DNA from 3 places in the Alkalilimnicola ehrlichii MLHE-1 genome. Region 3 is predicted to be linked to each of the others. Evidence: predicted binding sites of a transcription regulator. Region 3 holds the regulator's gene; each other region holds the start of a gene.
What was found. The regulator FliA, encoded in region 3, starts transcription of late flagellar genes. The targets are predictions, from matches to a motif close to GCTAAAGTTNNNNNNNNNNCNGCCGATA.

Region 1 (4,119 bases), 230 kb from region 3:
CGGTAGTCCGCGCCCCCGACCACGGCCTTGACCTCGCCATCCTCCACCGAGACCGACACCAGCGCCGCCTGCAATCCTTCCGCACCGAATGCGGCCAGGCGGCTGTCCACCGCCCGCTCCGCGGCACGCTGGACCCGCGGCGCCAGCGTGGTGTGTACATGCAGCCCCTCGCTGATCAGGTCCTCCCGGCGGTAATCCCGTTGCAGGTGGCGGCGCACCAGGTCCATGAAGGCGGGATAACGCCCTTGGTGGCGCTGACCGTCGGCCACGACCCCCAGATCCTCCGCCATGGCCTCCCGCGCCTCGTCCCCCGGGATAATGCCGTGACGCGCCATCAACGTGAGCACCAGATTCCGTCGCTCCCGCGCCCGCTCCGGGTGGCGGCGCGGGTTATAGTGCGAGGGTCCGCGCACCATCCCCACCAGCGTGGCCTGCTGGGCGAGGCTGAGCTCATCCAGGGGACGCCCGAAGTAGAACTCGGCACCCAATCCGAAACCGTGGACGCCCCGCCCGCCGCGCTGCCCGAGAAAGACCTCGTTAAAGTAGGCCTCCAGGATCTCGTCCTTCTCGTAGTAATGCTCCAGGAGCAGCGCCATCACCGCCTCGGTGAACTTGCGCCGCAGGGTCTGATCGGCACTGAGGTAGAAGTTTTTGACCAGCTGCTGGGTCAGGGTGCTGCCCCCCTGCACCACCCGGCCGGCCCGCAGATTGGCCAGGGCGGCCCGGGCGATGCCGGTGAGGGAGAGGCCGTGGTGGTCGAAGAACTTGCGGTCCTCCACCACCAGCAGGGCCCGGACCAGGGTCTCCGGCACCTGCTCGAGCCGGACCAGCAAGCGGTCCTCCTGATGGGGCGCGTGCAGGCTGCCGACCACCGCCGGCTCCAGACGCGCCAGACCGACCCGCTCCCGGTCATCCAACCCCGTCACCGAGGCCAGCTGCCCCCCATCGAAGGCCAGGCGCAGGCTACGGGCCGGCTCCTCACCGTCGGGGTGGGCAAAGCCGCGCGTACTCAGGTGGAAAACCGCGCCGTTTCGGCTCCAACTCCCCGGTTGGCGCCCCGACGTCGTCTGCCGGTAGCCCAGCTCCTCAAGCTCCACCTGCAGCTCCACCGGCGACAGGGCCTTGCCGGCGTAAAGCTCCAGGGGGCGGGCGTAGACCCGGGCCGGGACCGCCCACCGGCCGCCCTCAAAATGCTGGCGCAGCTCCGGCTCCAGCGACTTGGCGTACAAGGCCAGCAGGCCCACCGCCACCAGGGCGACCGTGACCAGCAGGCCCAGCAGACGCGCGCCCCAGCGCTTCAAACGCCCGGGGCGCCCCCGCCCGGTGGCCCTGCGCCGGCTCTGACGTGATCGCTTCACCATCGGTCACCCGGGGCCGCCCCCCGACCTGCCACACGGCACCGCGCCGGCCGGACCACCGGGACGCACCGATCCTCGCGGACCGCGCCGGGAGCACGACGGTTACTCAGACACTCGGCTATCACAGATGGGGGCCTGACTCGTGGACTGTCTCAATCGGCCGGAGATTATACCATCGCTTACCCACCCGATACGGGCTTGACCGGTGGCCATTGCCGGCAATGCGGAACCGCCGTGGCAGGCCCGCCGGGGCTTTCCCTGCCGCCCCGGTGGCTTTACCCTTTGCCCTGCCAACGTATTAATCCACCTGCGCCGGCCGTTGGGCTCAAGTTTTCCCACCCACCGCCGTCATCTACGGGCAAGGTATTACAACCACAACAAACAACGACGACGACGACGGGACCAGGGGGAGCCGACCATGGCTTCGGTAGTCAAGGACAACGAAGAGCGCACGCCTTCCGTGACCATGAACCATTTCTCGGTCATCCAGCAGATCGCCGAGCGCACCAGCGGCGTGGGTGTGGAGGCGGTGGACATTGTCAACCACATCGAACACGTCGCCCAACTGTTCCGGCGCCAGGCGGCCATATTCTCCGACCTGGTGGGCACCGCGCGGCGCATGAGCGAGGCCAACGACACCGTCGACCAAGCCGCCCGCCGCGCCCACGACGTGGCGGCCAGCGCCGGCAAGGACGTGGAGCGCTCACGCGCAACCATCACCCACTCGCTGGAGCAGATCCGCGGGCTGGCCGAGTCGGTCACCCATATCGAAGGCCAGTTGAGCAGCCTCAACGAGGCGCTGCAGGGCGTGGCCCAGGTGGCCAATGAGATCAGCACCATTGCCAAGCAAACCAATCTGCTCGCCCTCAACGCCACCATCGAAGCCACCCGCGCCGGCGAGGTGGGCCGCGGTTTCGCCGTGGTGGCGGAGCACGTCAAGGAGCTGGCCAAGCAAACGGCGGATGCCACCTCCGAGATCCATCAGATCCTGGAGGAGTTGACCAACATCATCGAGCGGCTGATCCGGCGCGGTGCCGAGAGCACGGAGAAGGCCCAGGCGGTGCGTGAGGGCACCCACGCCATCCAGGAGATCATGGAGACGGTGGGCAGCGCCATGCAGGACGTGGACACCGAGTCCGGGCGCATCCATGAGTCCGTCGGCGAGATCGACCAGCACTGCCGCAGGACGGTGGGAGGGCTCGAGGAGCTCACCAGCGAGGTCCGGCACGCCAACGATGCATTGGAGGAGGCTGAGGCACGGACGGAGAAGCTGCGTCATTACACCGAGCTACTGATCCGCGAAACGGCCGTGGAGGGCGTGGAGACCATCGACACGCCCTATATCCGCTTGGCCGAGCAACTGGCCGCGGACACCGCCGCCGCCTTCGAGGAGGGCCTGAAGCGCGGCAGTGTCAACGAACAGGCGCTGTTCGATCAGAACTACCAGCGCGAGGCCGACACCGCGCCACCCCGTTTCACCGCCGCCAACTCCGAGTTCTGTGACCGGGTGCTGCCGGCCATCCAGGAACCGGCCCTGCAGCGCCAGCGCCGGGTGCTGTCCGCCTTCGTCTGCGACCTGGGCGGGTATGTGCCGGCACAAAGCCGTGAGGCCGCCCGCGCCCCGTCAGCGGACGACAGCGCCGAACTACCGCGGTTTCATCGGCGACGGCTGGACAGCCGCGAGACCCGTGCCGCGACCCGCAACCGCGAGCGTTTCCTGCTGCAGACCTACCGCCTGAATCTGGGCGAAGGGCACCATGCCCTGGTCAAAGAGGTCTCGGTGCCCATCAAGGTGGGCGGGCGGCACTGGGGGTGTCAGCGGCTGATCTACGCGGCGGACTGAGTCAGGGGGGGCAGCAACGCAATGTTTTTCTTCAAGCGCAAGGCCAAGGACCAGCCGGCCGGTGGACAGCGGGCGCCGGCGGTCACTGACGAGGATCTGAAGTACCAGGAGATCCTCAAGCAGACCTCCCTGCACACCAGTGAGCTGGGCCTGGAGGCCTCCGACGTCACCGGGCACGTGGACGGGATCAAAGAGCAGACCCGCCGCGAGGTGGCGCTGTTCGAGGAACTGCGCGACTCCGCCCAGCGCATGTCCGAGGCCAACAAGGTGGTGGACTCGGCCGCACGCAACGCCCAGCACGTCTCCGGCGCCGCCCGCGCCGACATGAGCCGGTCCGACGAGACCATCCAGAAGGCCCTGGGCGACATCCGCGACCTGAGCCAATCGGTGCACGACATCGAATCCGAATTGGGCGGGCTCAACGACGCCATGGTGCGGGTGAGCAAGGTGGCCAAGGGCATCGGCTCCATCGCCAAGCAGACCAATCTGCTGGCCCTCAACGCCACCATCGAGGCGGCCCGCGCGGGCGAGGCCGGACAGGGGTTCGCCGTGGTGGCCGAGGAGGTGAAATCCCTGGCCGGACAGACCCATGACGCCACCTCCGATATCGACCGCACGCTGCACGAACTCACCGAGCAGACCCGCGGACTGATCGACACCGGCGGCAAGAGCACCGAGCGGGCGAAGCAGGTGGAGAAGGGCACCAACGCCATGCAGGAGGTGCTGGATGCCGTGGCCCGGGCGATGGGTGACGTGGACAACGAGTCGGCACGGATCGCCTCCGCCGTACAGGAGATCGATCGCTACAGCGACCAGACCCTGGACGGCCTGAACGAGATGGCGGATGACGTCACCGGCTCGCTGCGGAAGCTGGAGGACGCCGGCAGCCGCCTGAACCAGTTGCTCAGTTTCGTCGAG
Region 2 (4,119 bases), 540 kb from region 3:
CAAAGTGCGGGAGGAGGCCGACGAACTGGCAGAGGAGATGGCGCAGGGCGCGGGGCCCGAGCGCTTTGAGGAGGAACTGGGTGATCTGCTGTTCGCGACCGTCAACCTGGCCCGCCACCTGAAGGTGGACCCGGAGACGGCGGTGCAGAAGGCCGGTGATAAGTTCGAGCGCCGGTTTCGCAGCCTGGAGGAGGCCCTGGGACACGATACCGAGGACCCGGCTAGCGTCGGGCTGGATCGCCTGGAGGCCCACTGGCAGGCGGTTAAGGCGGACGAGTCCAAGCCCGATTGACTGCCCCCGGGCGGCGGCGGATCAGGCCTCGAAAAGCGCCCGGAACTCGGGCGGTGCCCCGCGGACCTTGCGCTTTCCGTAGTCGAAGAAGACGATGCCGGTTTTGGCGCGGGCCACCTCCCGGCCGCCCTCCACGTTGCTGACCCGGTAGACCAGGTCGCCGCCCACCCGGGAGAAGTCCTGCCCGCCGATCTCCACCCGCAGGCGGTCGCCAAAAAAGGCCTCCGCCTGGTAGACCACGGCGGCATCCGCCACGATGATCCCCGCGCCGCCTACCGACAGCTCGCTGAATCCGTGCTGCTGGAGAAACCGGGCCCGTGCCTCATGCAGCAGCGAGACCAGACTGTCGTTACCCAGGTGACCGCCGTAGTTGATGTCGGTGATCCGCACCGAGATCTCGGTCGAGTAGACGAAGGTATCGGGCAAGTCGATGTGGATGCGCGGCATGGCGGCTCCTTGCAGATTCAGTACTCGGCTCTGACCTCCACCCGTCGGTTGGCGGCCCGGCCGTAGCCATCGTCCTCGGCCATGGCCGGCTGGCGCTCACCCAGACTGCGCAACCGGATGCGCTCATCCGCTATCCCCCGGCGCATCAGCTCCGCTCGGACCGCCTCCGCCCGGCGGGCACCCAGGCGCTCATTGTAATCGGCTGGGCCGGCGCTGTCCGTATGGCCCACGGCCACGATGACCTGCAGGTGCGGATCATCGCCGGCCTGGTTGGCGAACCGCGCCAGGGCGTCCTTCGCGGTGCGGGTCAGGCCGGCGTGATCGAAACCGAAGTAGACGGTGGCCCCTGGTGCGGCAGGCAGTGGCACGGTGTCGTCGTCCGGGGCGCCGGTGCCGGCGGTCTCATGGCCCTGGCGGGCCCAGTCCGGCAGGGGCCCCGCGGCGTCTCCGGTTGCCATGGCGGCGTCCCCGTCCCGGTGCGCGGTACAGGCCAGGAAATCCTCATAGGCGTTCCGGAAGGCCACCGGGGAGAGGCCGACGCGCACCGGGTCTTCGGAGTACCAGCCGACCAGGGTCAGCGCCGGCTGCCGGCCCTGCTCCAATCGGGTCAACAGGTGCTGGGTGTCGTAATGCCCCAAGGTGATGGCCCGCCGCCCCGGTTGCAGTTCCACCGTGGCCAGGGTCTCCTCGTAGTCATCCCGCCAGGCGGGGTTGCGGACGGCCAGTTCAGCGGTGCGGGACTCGGTCAGGGGGCGCTCCAAGTAGAGACTGAGCACCAGCCGCTGTTCCGCTGACTGGCTGACCAGCACGGTGGCGAAACGCGGGATCCGGTGGACCAGATGGCAGCCATGGGTCGCGGAGACCGCATTCCAGCGGGATTGGTGGGGGGTCGCCAGGTAGTCGCTCCCCGCCCGGGCCGTGGCCGGCACGGCGAGGGGTGCCACCAGCAGTGCAGCGCAAACCAGGGAACGGATCGGAGAACGGGTATTCATACCCCCACTATCGGCCGGCAGGCCGCCGGGTTGAGGGGAGCGTGGAAAAAAGGGGCCCCGAAGGGCCCCTGTGTTGACACACCTTATGGGCGGTCAGGCGGGACGGGCCGGAGAGGGCCCGCCATGCAGGGGGCGGTCAAGCCGCCTTGGCGGCCAGCTGCCGCAGAACGTAATGCAGGATGCCGCCGTTGCGGAAGTAGTCCCACTCCTTCGGGGTGTCGATGCGAACCAACGCCTCGAAGGTGGTGGTTCCGTTCGCCCCCTCGGCCTTCACCTCCACAGTCTCCGGGTCGCCCTCCAGGGAGCTGATGGAGAAGGCCTCCTGGCCGGTCAGACCCAGGCCCTCGGCGCTGTCGCCCTCCTTGAACTGTAGCGGCAGGACGCCGAAGCCCACCAGGTTGGAGCGGTGGATACGCTCGAAGCTTTCCGCGATAACCGCGCGGATACCCAGCAGATTGGTGCCCTTGGCCGCCCAGTCACGGGAGGAGCCGGTGCCGTATTCCTTGCCGGCCAGGACCACCAGCGGGGTCCCCTCCTGCCTGTACTTCATGGCGGCATCGTAGATGAACATCTGCTCGCCGCTGGGCACATGGGTGGTCCACCCTCCTTCGGTCCCGGGGGCCATCTTGTTGCGCAGGCGCACGTTGGCGAAGGTGCCACGCATCATGATCTCGTGATTGCCCCGGCGGGAGCCATAGGAGTTGAAGTCCTTCGGCTCCACGCCCTGCTCTCGCAGGTAGTGGCCCGCGGGGCTCTCCGGGTGGATGGCGCCGGCGGGTGAGATGTGGTCAGTGGTGATGGAATCGCCCACGTAGACCAGGCAGCGGGCATCCTCGATCGCCGCCGAACCCTGGGCCTCGGCGGCCATGCCCTCGAAGTAGGGCGGGTTCTTGACGTAGGTGGAGGGCTGCCAGTCGTACAGCTCACCACCGGTCACCTTGATGGCCTGCCAGGTTTCATCACCCTTGAAGACATCGGCGTACTTGTCGCGGTATATCTGCGAGGTGATGTGCTTCTGGGCCAGTTCGGCCACTTCCTGCTGGGACGGCCAGACGTCCTTGAGATAGACGGGGTTGCCGTCCTGGTCATGGCCCAGCGGCTCCTTGTAAAGATCCACCGCCATGTTGCCGGCCAGGGCATAGGCCACCACCAGCGGCGGCGAGGCCAGGTAGTTGGTGCGCACATCGCCGTGGATGCGACCCTCGAAGTTACGGTTGCCGGAGAGCACCGAGGAGACGCACAGGTCACCCTCGCGGACGGCGTTCTGGATCGGCTCGGGCAGCGGACCGGCGTTGCCGATACAGGTGGTGCAGCCAAAGCCGACCACATGGAAGCCCAGGGCCTCCAGCGGCTTGAGCAGACCGGCCCGCTCCAGGTAGGCGGGCACCACCTGGGAGCCGGGCGCCAGACTGGTCTTCACCCAGGGCTTGGGCTTCAGGCCTTTTTCGGCGGCCTTCTTGGCCACCAGCCCCGCCGCCAGCAGTACCGCCGGGTTGGAGGTGTTGGTGCAGGAGGTGATAGCGGCAATGACCACCGAGCCGTGCTTCAGGAGGTGCTTCTCGCCATCCATCTCGTACTCGACCGCGCCCTTCTCGTGGGCGTCGTCCACCCCCGGTGCAGCGTGGCCGCCTTCACCCTCGAAGCGCTCCTCGTCCTTGTTGGCAGGCGCCGAGTGGTGCTGCTCCAGGTACTGGTCGAGGGTGTCGAGGAAGGCCACCTTGGCCCGGTCCAGCGGGATGCGGTCCTGCGGGCGCTTGGGGCCGGCGATGCTGGGTACGACGGAGCTGAGATCCAGATCCAGCACCGCGGAGTACTCCGCCTCGCGGGCTCCGGTCTCACGCCACAGGCCCACCCGCTTGGCGTAGGCCTCCACCAGCTCGATCTGTTCGGCGTCCCGGCCGGAGAGCTCCAGGTAGTTGAGGGTCTCCCGGTCGATGGGGAAGATGCCGCAGGTGGCCCCGTACTCGGGCGCCATGTTGCCGATAGTGGCCCGGTCGGCCAGCGGCAGGTGGTCCAAGCCGTCGCCGAAGAATTCCACGAACTTGCCCACAACCCCGTGCTTACGCAGCATCTCGGTGACGGTAAGCACCAGGTCGGTGGCAGTGGCCCCCTCGGCCAGCTTGCCGGTCAGGCGCACGCCCACCACCTCGGGGATGAGCATGGAGATGGGCTGCCCGAGCATGGCCGCCTCGGCCTCGATGCCGCCCACGCCCCAGCCCAGTACGCCCAGGCCATTGATCATGGTGGTGTGGGAATCGGTGCCGACCAGGGTGTCCGGATAGGCGCGCAGGACGCCGTCCTCCTCGCGGGTGAAGACCACCTGGCCCAGGTACTCCAAGTTGACCTGGTGAACGATGCCGGTACCCGGGGGCACCACCCGGAAGTTGG
Region 3 (4,119 bases):
CTGGTGGACACGGCGGGCATGAGCCAGCGTGACGTGCGCCTTGCCGAGCAGTTCACGGCCCTGCGCGAGAGCAGTCGGCGACTGCGCACCTGCCTGGTCCTGTCGGCGGCGACCCAGTTGAGCACGCTGACCGAATCCATGCGCGCCTTCGCGGTGGCGGAGCCGCAGGGCTGCATCTTCACCAAACTGGATGAGGCCACCAGCCTGGGCGGGCTGCTCACCGTGGCCCTGCGTAGCCGGCTGCCCATCGCCTGGCTGGGGACCGGACAACGGGTGCCGGAAGACCTTGAGGTTGCCAGGGGTGATAGACTAGCCGAACTAGCTAGTACCTTGGTGGAGGAGTGCCACCAGGAAGTGGACGAGGAGGCCCTGGCGCTGAGCCTGGGCGGTTCAAGGCATGCAGGCGAGTAACACGGATTCCGATCAGGCAGCAGGACTGAGACGCATGGCTAATCCCAGACCGGTCAAGGTCATTGCCGTAACCAGCGGCAAGGGCGGTGTCGGCAAGACCAACGTGTCCGTCAACCTGGCGGCGGCACTCAGTGCGCAGAAGCAGCGCGTCATGCTCATGGACGCGGACCTGGGGCTTGCCAACGTGGATGTGATGCTCGGTCTGTCGCCGCGAAAGAACCTCTCCCACGTCATTGACGGCACGGCCAGCCTGGAGGAGGTGCTGCTCCAGGCGCCCGGGGACTTCACCATCGTGCCGGCCTCGTCGGGCACCCAGCGCATGGCCGAACTCACCCCCGCGGAGCATGCCGGGCTGATCCGCAGCTTCAGCGAGCTCAATCACGAGCTGGACTACCTGCTGGTGGATACCGCCGCCGGCATCTCCGACGGTGTCATGAGCTTCGCCAAGGCCTCGCGCGAGGTCCTGGTGGTGGTCTGTGACGAGCCCTCCTCCATCACCGATGCCTACGCCCTGATCAAGGTGCTCAACCGCGACCACGGGGTGGAGCGCTTTCACATGGTGGCCAACCGGGTGCGTTCCCCCGAGGAGGGCCGGCAGTTGTTCCGCAAGCTCTCCGCCGCCACCGACCGGTTCCTGGACCTGGCCATCGACTACGTGGGCATGGTCCCCGAGGACGACTGCCTGCGCCGTGCGGTGCAGAAGCAGCAGCCGGTGGTGACCAGTTACCCGGGCAGCCCGGCCGCGCGGGCCTTCAAGGACATGGCCATGCGGGTGCGTAAGTGGCCCTCGCCGGCGCATCTGGCCGGCACCCTGGAGTTCTTCGTGGAGCGCCTGGTGCAACACAGCACCGGGGAGGTGTCCTCATGAACGGACATGCCATGTACGCCGAGGTGGCGGCTCAGCACGACAACGATCTGCTGGTGCAGCACGCCTCGCTGGTCAAACGCATCGCTCACCACTTGGCCGGCCGTTTGCCGCCCAGTGTGCAATTGGACGATTTGATCCAGGCCGGCATGGTGGGCCTGCTGGAGGCGGCGCGGCAGTTCGACCCCGGTCAGGGGGCCAGCTTTCAGACCTACGCCGGTATCCGGATCCGCGGCGCGATGCTGGACGAGATCCGGCGGCTGGACTGGACCCCGCGCTCGGTACACCGCAAGGGCCGCTCGGTGGCCGAGGCCATCCGGGCCGTGGAGCATCGGACCGGGCGAGATGCCCGCGACCACGAGGTGGCCCAGGAGCTGGGCATCACCCTCGATGAGTACCACCAGATCCTGCAGGATGTCTCCACATCCCGCATCTTCAGCATCGACCAGGAGGATCCGGCCACCGGCGAGCCCCATCAGTTGCCCGGGGATCATCCGGAGCCGTTCGCCGAGATCACGGACGAGGGCTTCCAGAGGGCACTGGCCGAGGCCATCCGCCGGCTGCCCGAACGGGAGCAGCTCATCATGGCCCTGTACTACGACGAGGAACTCAACCTGCGCGAGATCGGCGAGGTGTTGAATGTCACCGAGTCACGCGTCAGCCAGATCCACGGTCGGATTGTGGTCAAGCTGCGAGAGGCGTTAAAGGAATGGCTCGGCCGGAGCTGAGCCGTGCCGAACACCACTGGGCCGGATGCAATTAGGGGGATAGCCATAGCCATGAACAAGAATATGAAGATCCTCATCGTGGACGATTTCTCGACGATGAGGCGGATCATCAAGAACCTGCTGCGCGACCTGGGCTTCAACAACACGGTGGAGGCGGACGACGGCAAGACGGCGTTGCCCATCCTCAAGCGCGGCGGCATCGATTTCCTGGTCACCGACTGGAACATGCCGGGCATGAGCGGCCTGGACCTGCTCAAGGAGGTGCGCGCCGACCCGGAGCTCAAGGACCTGCCGGTGCTCATGGTCACCGCCGAGGCCAAACGGGACCAGATCATCGCGGCGGCCCAGGCCGGGGTCAACGGCTATATCGTCAAGCCCTTCACCGCGGTCACCCTGAGGGAGAAGATCGAGAAGATCTTCGAGCGGATCGACGCCGGGGGGGCCTGAATCCATGGGGCGTGAACAGGACGACACCCTGGCGCAGTACCGGGAGGCCGCCGAGCGCCTGCTGGCCGCCGTGGAGCAGGGCGATGCCCAAACCGCTGACGCCATCGTCGACGAGTTGACCCACCTGCGCGAGACTGAGCTCTTCCAGCAGCTGGGGCAGCTCACCCGCGATCTGCACGAGGCCATCAAGTCCTTCAAGCTGGACACCCGGCTGTCGGACATCGCGGCCAACGACATCCCCGATGCCCGCGAGCGCCTGAACTACGTCATCACCATGACCGAGCAGGCCGCGCACCGGACGCTGGGCATTATCGAGGAGGCCATGCCGCTCACCGATACGCTGCGCGACCAGTCCGCCGAGCTGGCCGAGCGCTGGCGCGCCTTTCGCCGCCGTGAGCTCTCCGCCGACGAGTTCCGTACCCTGTCGCGGGATATCGACGGCTTCCTGGGACGCACCCGGCTCTCCGCCTCCGACCTGCACAGCAAGCTCTCCGAGGCGCTGATGGCCCAGGACTACCAGGACATCACCGGCCAGATTATCCGCCGGGTCATCGGACTGGTGGAGGAGGTCGAGGAGAACCTGGTGCAGATGGTCGCCCTGTCCGGCAAGGCCCGGGGTGAAGAAACCCGCCGGGCTGCCGATAAGCCCCGGGAGAGCAAGGAGACCGACATGCGGGGCGAGGGGCCGCAGATGCCCGGCAAGGGCGAGGACGTGGTCAAGGGCCAGGACGACGTGGACGACCTGCTGTCCAGCCTCGGCTTCTGAGCCGTACGCCGCACCGCCCGCCGGCGGGCGCCGGCCGCTCCGCCACCGCATCACAATCAGGGGGCAGGCATGGGGATCGACATCGAAGACGACATCGTCCAGGACTTCCTGGTGGAGTCCCGGGAAATCCTGGACAACCTCGGTGAACAGCTGGTGGATCTGGAGCAGCGGCCTGACGACAAGGACCTGCTCAATGCCGTCTTCCGCGGTTTCCATACCATCAAGGGCGGCGCCGGCTTTCTCAACCTGGACCCGCTGGTGGACGTCTGCCACCGCACCGAGGATGTCTTCAACCTGCTGCGCAACGGCGAGCGCACGGTGACCCCGGAGCTGATGGACACCGTGCTGCAGGCGCTGGATGTGGTGGTCAATCAGTTCAATAGCATCGAGAACGGAGAGGACCCGCAGCCGGCCGCACCGGAGCTGTTACGCGACCTTGAGGCCCTGAATATCACCGACGAGCAGCGCCTGGGCACCGACGGTGATGAGGCAGCGTCGACGGCCACCCCCGCCGGCGATGAACCCGCCGCGGCCGGTGAGCCGGAGGGCGACATCAGCGATCGGGAGTTCGAGGCCCTGCTGGATGCCCTGGAGGAGGAAAAGGGCGAGGGCGACGCTGCGCCGGCGGAGGTCCGGGCGCCGGCGCAAGGCGCCGCCGGCGGTGATGAGATCTCCGACGAGGAGTTCGAGGCACTGCTCGACGAGTTGCACGGCAAGGGCCGGCACGCCGGGGTACCGGAGAAGGCGCTGCCCGAGGATGCCGGCGCGACCGCACCGGCGGATCAGAGCCTGGCGGCCGGTGACGACAGGATCAGCGAGGACGAGTTCGAGGCCCTGCTGGATGACCTGCACGGCAAGGGCGGGGCGCCCGGCAAGCCGGCCGACGAGGGCGGGCAGCCGGC

Region 1: the regulator FliA is predicted to act here: its motif matches at 1,682-1,709, upstream of MLG_RS05885 (methyl-accepting chemotaxis protein).
Region 2: the regulator FliA is predicted to act here: its motif matches at 1,740-1,767, upstream of MLG_RS15560 (MotY family protein).

Annotation. Positions count from the first base shown of each region.
Region 1 is NC_008340.1:1,349,082-1,353,200, reverse strand. Features, by position in the region: gene mrcB (penicillin-binding protein 1B) at 1-1,301, opposite strand, end outside; gene MLG_RS05885 (methyl-accepting chemotaxis protein) at 1,777-3,201, shown strand; gene MLG_RS05880 (methyl-accepting chemotaxis protein) at 3,223-4,119, shown strand, end outside.
Region 2 is NC_008340.1:1,660,830-1,664,948, reverse strand. Features, by position in the region: gene mazG (nucleoside triphosphate pyrophosphohydrolase) at 1-292, shown strand, start outside; gene MLG_RS07430 (acyl-CoA thioesterase) at 314-739, opposite strand; gene MLG_RS15560 (MotY family protein) at 757-1,731, opposite strand; gene acnA (aconitate hydratase AcnA) at 1,868-4,119, opposite strand, start outside.
Region 3 is NC_008340.1:1,120,706-1,124,824, forward strand. Features, by position in the region: gene flhF (flagellar biosynthesis protein FlhF) at 1-411, shown strand, start outside; gene MLG_RS05050 (MinD/ParA family protein) at 446-1,279, shown strand; gene MLG_RS05055 (RNA polymerase sigma factor FliA) at 1,276-2,004, shown strand; gene cheY (chemotaxis response regulator CheY) at 2,056-2,451, shown strand; gene MLG_RS05065 (protein phosphatase CheZ) at 2,456-3,217, shown strand; gene MLG_RS05070 (chemotaxis protein CheA) at 3,287-4,119, shown strand, end outside.